Regions from separate parts of the Rossellomorea sp. NS-SX7 genome, predicted to be linked through region 2. Evidence: a T-box and tRNA genes for the amino acid it is inferred to sense, from the RefSeq annotation. Region 2 holds a T-box; the other holds one or more tRNA genes.
The links. A T-box is a leader RNA that pairs with one kind of tRNA and senses whether it is charged. The one in region 2 lies ahead of serS (serine--tRNA ligase), so its partner is inferred to be a tRNA-Ser.
Positions count from the first base shown of each region.

Region 1: it has a tRNA-Ser gene. The T-box ahead of serS (serine--tRNA ligase) is inferred to sense a tRNA for this amino acid. The anticodon was not compared.

Region 1 is NZ_CM128249.1:3,065,118-3,067,474, reverse strand. It holds rRNA gene rrf (5S ribosomal RNA) at 1-109, shown strand, start outside; tRNA gene ACUXV2_RS15370 (tRNA-Val) at 117-192, shown strand; tRNA gene ACUXV2_RS15365 (tRNA-Thr) at 290-365, shown strand; tRNA gene ACUXV2_RS15360 (tRNA-Lys) at 393-468, shown strand; tRNA gene ACUXV2_RS15355 (tRNA-Leu) at 508-592, shown strand; tRNA gene ACUXV2_RS15350 (tRNA-Gly) at 598-672, shown strand; tRNA gene ACUXV2_RS15345 (tRNA-Leu) at 682-770, shown strand; tRNA gene ACUXV2_RS15340 (tRNA-Arg) at 810-886, shown strand; tRNA gene ACUXV2_RS15335 (tRNA-Pro) at 894-970, shown strand; tRNA gene ACUXV2_RS15330 (tRNA-Ala) at 979-1,054, shown strand; tRNA gene ACUXV2_RS15325 (tRNA-Met) at 1,145-1,221, shown strand; tRNA gene ACUXV2_RS15320 (tRNA-Ile) at 1,226-1,302, shown strand; tRNA gene ACUXV2_RS15315 (tRNA-Ser) at 1,319-1,411, shown strand; tRNA gene ACUXV2_RS15310 (tRNA-Met) at 1,584-1,657, shown strand; tRNA gene ACUXV2_RS15305 (tRNA-Asp) at 1,735-1,811, shown strand; tRNA gene ACUXV2_RS15300 (tRNA-Phe) at 1,972-2,047, shown strand; tRNA gene ACUXV2_RS15295 (tRNA-His) at 2,074-2,149, shown strand; tRNA gene ACUXV2_RS15290 (tRNA-Gly) at 2,158-2,231, shown strand; tRNA gene ACUXV2_RS15285 (tRNA-Ile) at 2,233-2,309, shown strand; tRNA gene ACUXV2_RS15280 (tRNA-Asn) at 2,319-2,357, shown strand, end outside.
Region 2 is NZ_CM128249.1:4,026,423-4,028,779, forward strand. It holds gene pdxT (pyridoxal 5'-phosphate synthase glutaminase subunit PdxT) at 1-284, shown strand, start outside; T-box leader at 685-898, shown strand; gene serS (serine--tRNA ligase) at 983-2,257, shown strand.

The sequences.
Region 1 (2,357 bases), 960 kb from region 2:
CTATGGCGAAGAGGTCACACCCGTTCCCATGCCGAACACGGAAGTTAAGCTCTTCAGCGCCGATGGTAGTTGGGGGATCTCCCCCTGTGAGAGTAGGACGTCGCCAGGCATAATATGGAGGATTAGCTCAGCTGGGAGAGCATCTGCCTTACAAGCAGAGGGTCGGCGGTTCGATCCCGTCATCCTCCACCATGCTTTTTTACGAAGCGAAGCGGAGTAAAATAAGCGTCCTTAATCTCTACAATGTATTCAATGCTTCGTCTAACAGACAAGCCTGTAATATAACCACGCCGGTGTAGCTCAACTGGTAGAGCAACTGACTTGTAATCAGTAGGTTGGGGGTTCAAGTCCTCTTGCCGGCACCACTTTGGTTTAAATCTCATAACTTTTATGAGCCATTAGCTCAGTTGGTAGAGCATCTGACTTTTAATCAGAGGGTCGAAGGTTCGAGTCCTTCATGGCTCACCATTGATTTTTGCTCAGGCAGAACATCATATCTTTTATCATGCGGGTGTGGCGGAATTGGCAGACGCACCAGACTTAGGATCTGGCGCCGCAAGGCGTGGGGGTTCAAGTCCCTTCACCCGCACCATTTACGCGGAAGTAGTTCAGTGGTAGAACACCACCTTGCCAAGGTGGGGGTCGCGGGTTCGAATCCCGTCTTCCGCTCCAACGATTTTTGCCGGGGTGGCGGAACTGGCAGACGCACAGGACTTAAAATCCTGCGGTAGGTGACTACCGTACCGGTTCGATTCCGGTCCTCGGCACCAGAGTTTTTTTGTGAAAGAAAATAACATTCATAATATTAAGCGCCCGTAGCTCAATTGGATAGAGCGTTTGACTACGGATCAAAAGGTTAGGGGTTCGACTCCTCTCGGGCGCGCCATCTATTTCGGGAAGTAGCTCAGCTTGGTAGAGCACTTGGTTTGGGACCAAGGGGTCGCAGGTTCGAATCCTGTCTTCCCGACCACCTTAGATGGGGCCTTAGCTCAGCTGGGAGAGCGCCTGCTTTGCACGCAGGAGGTCAGCGGTTCGATCCCGCTAGGCTCCACCAAGATTTTTTACGCAGCGTAAGCGGAGTAAAACAATCTTCCATATTATTTTGCTTCAGCAAAATATCTACAATTAGATATAAATGTTTCTTGGCGGTGTAGCTCAGCTGGCTAGAGCGTACGGTTCATACCCGTGAGGTCGGGGGTTCGATCCCCTCCGCCGCTACCAATACGGACCTTTAGCTCAGTTGGTTAGAGCAGACGGCTCATAACCGTCCGGTCGTAGGTTCGAGTCCTACAAGGTCCACCATTTACATTTAAAACACGGAGGAATACCCAAGTCCGGCTGAAGGGATCGGTCTTGAAAACCGACAGGGGTGTTAAAGCCCGCGGGGGTTCGAATCCCTCTTCCTCCGCCATATTCCCTTTTAAATTATTATCGTCGCGGGGTGGAGCACGTCCGAATAATCTTCGGAGCTTTCACATCAGCGCACCGACGGAGCAGCAGCTTGAATAAGCTTACTGAAGTCGGGGTGGTTCTAACGGATATTAATTCGTGAGGTCACAATTTAATTTAACTCTTATTATCGTCGCGGGGTGGAGCAGTTCGGTAGCTCGTCGGGCTCATAACCCGAAGGTCGCAGGTTCAAATCCTGTCCCCGCAATACCATTTTTGACAAGCTAATACTTATCCTAATCGGTAACCGATGGATGAATATTTTGACTATCGTCAAAAATTCTTGGTCTGGTAGTTCAGTTGGTTAGAATGCCTGCCTGTCACGCAGGAGGTCGCGGGTTCGAGTCCCGTCCAGACCGCCACTAATTACATAGTGTGGATCAGTAGCTCAGTTGGTAGAGCACGGTGAATAAGCTTCATCGATTATGCATCAGCGTACAGCTTGAGCAGCATCTTGAATAGTCTTTCTGAAAGCTGGACGATGGACTATCACACTCTATGTTTAGGAAATTTACATATGATGGCTCAGTAGCTCAGTTGGTAGAGCAATGGACTGAAAATCCATGTGTCGGCGGTTCGATTCCGTCCTGAGCCACCATTTTTCATTTATATCATACTTTTATGGCGATTGTGGCGAAGTGGTTAACGCACCGGATTGTGGTTCCGGCATTCGTGGGTTCGATTCCCATCAGTCGCCCCATATTTATTGCGGGTGTAGTTTAATGGTAAAACCTCAGCCTTCCAAGCTGATGTCGTGGGTTCGATTCCCATCACCCGCTCCATGGGCCTATAGCTCAGCTGGTTAGAGCGCACGCCTGATAAGCGTGAGGTCGGTGGTTCGAGTCCACTTAGGCCCACCATTTCAATATTCCGCAGTAGCTCAGTGGTAGAGCTATCGGCTGTTAACC
Region 2 (2,357 bases):
TGGTTGAGCGCAACTCTTTTGGACGTCAAAAGGAAAGCTTCGAAGCCGATCTGAACATTGCACACGTTGGAGATCATTTCAATGCCGTATTCATCCGGGCGCCGCACATCGTGGAAGCCGGAGAGGACGTCGAGGTCCTTGCCAAGCACAACGACCGCATCGTGCTTGCCCGCCATGGACAATTCCTCGGCTGCTCATTCCACCCGGAACTGACAGACGACAATCGCCTGACTGCTTACTTTATTGAAATGGTAAAAGAGTCAAAAGAAAAAATTGTTTCTTAATCTTTTCGCAAAGATTGTTCGGTTTCACCACTTTTAAAACCTAGAGTGGGTTGGAGCGGAAGGCACTTGACTCCGGCGGGATATAGAGGAAAGGTCGAGACTTGTCCAGCTCCGGCGGCTAGCCCCTCGAGGTCATAAGCTAAACGGCCCAAGAAGGCAAAGAACGCCTTCCCGGTCCATTCATCTTATGCTTGTCGGGGCTGAGCGAGCCGCCTGCGCATTTCGTCCCGCAGGAACGCAGCGACGAGGAGGCTCGACTTCCTCCCCGTGGAAAGCAAGTGCTTGCAGCGGAAAGGAACGGTCTCCGTTTTTTCGGGAATTATCTTTTAGAAAAAACATTGGCATAAACCTATTGCAAAATGGAAAACATTGTAGTAGATTATGAAATAACCAATATGAGTTTAAAACGTTGACAGGAAATAGTAGTGAAGAATTCTTGCCAAAAGAGAGCCGGTGGTTGGTGCAAACCGGTGCAGAATCTTTACGAATCCATCCTTGAGTGAAATACTGAACCATTCAGTAGGTATTTTCGGTGATTCCGTTACCATCTCTAAGAGGAAAGCAGCTTCGCTGTTTTCAATTAGGGTGGCAACGCGGAAACCTCCGTCCCTTTTACCAGGGACGGGGGTTTTTTATTTTTTCCGGAACCTGTTACCGTTCGAAACCAAACATCCATATAAATCAAAGGAGGAATAAACATGTTAGACATCAAATACTTACGTGCCAATTTGGAAGATGTGAAAAACCGCCTTCAGCATCGCGGTGAAGACCTTGAAGACTTCGATAAGTTTGAAGAGCTTGATAAGAGAAGAAGAGAGCTTCTTGTGGAAAGTGAGAACTTGAAGAGCAAGCGTAATGAAGTTTCTCAAAAAATCGCTCATATGAAAAAGGAGAAACAGGATGCCCAGGACATGATCGTTGAAATGCGTGAAGTCGGCGGCATGGTCAAGAAGCTTGATGATGAGCTGAGAGGAATCGAGGAAGAGCTGGAGCGTATCCTTCTTTCTATCCCGAATATTCCACATGAGTCTGTCCCTGTCGGTGAAACAGAGGACGACAACGTGGAAGCCCGCAAATGGGGTGAAATTCGTGAGTTCGATTTCGAAGCGAAGCCACACTGGGATATCGCAACAGGGCTTGATATCCTTGATTTTGAACGTGCAGGAAAAGTAACAGGAAGCCGTTTTGTATTCTATAAAGGTTTGGGTGCAAGACTGGAGCGTGCGCTATTGAACTTCATGATGGACCTGCACATGGATGAGCACGGATATACAGAAATGATCCCGCCATTCCTTGTGAACCGCGCAAGCATGACAGGAACGGGGCAGCTGCCTAAGTTTGAGGAAGATGCTTTCCGTATCGAAAGTGAAGATTATTTCTTAGTCCCTACAGCAGAAGTGCCTGTAACGAACTATCACCGTGATGAAATCATCAAGGGAGAAGAGCTGCCGATCAGTTATGTAGCATACAGCGCTAACTTCCGTTCTGAAGCGGGATCTGCAGGGCGTGATACAAGAGGGCTGATCCGTCAGCATCAATTCAATAAAGTGGAGCTAGTCCGCTTTGTGAAGCCTGAAGATTCTTATGATGAGCTTGAGAAGCTGACAGGCCATGCTGAAAAAGTCCTTCAGCTATTAGGACTGCCATACCGCGTTTTATCAATGTGTACAGCTGATTTAGGCTTCACTGCTGCGAAGAAATATGATATCGAGGTTTGGATTCCAAGCTACGGCACGTATCGTGAGATTTCTTCTTGCAGTAACTTCGAAGGCTTCCAGGCGAGACGTGCGAATATCCGTTTCAGAAGGGAAGCAAACGCAAAACCTGAGCATGTTCATACTCTGAATGGGTCTGGATTGGCGATTGGCCGTACCGTTGCTGCTCTGTTGGAAAACTATCAGCAGGAAGACGGATCTGTCATCGTACCAGAAGTTCTGCGTCCATACATGGGTGGGGCAGAAGTGATAAAATAACAGCATTATGAAAGGTGTTCGGCAAAGTGCCGGGTGCCTTTCATTTTTTTTAGGAAAGTGCTTGACTCTATTTTCTCACCGTGATATTATAATTCTTGTC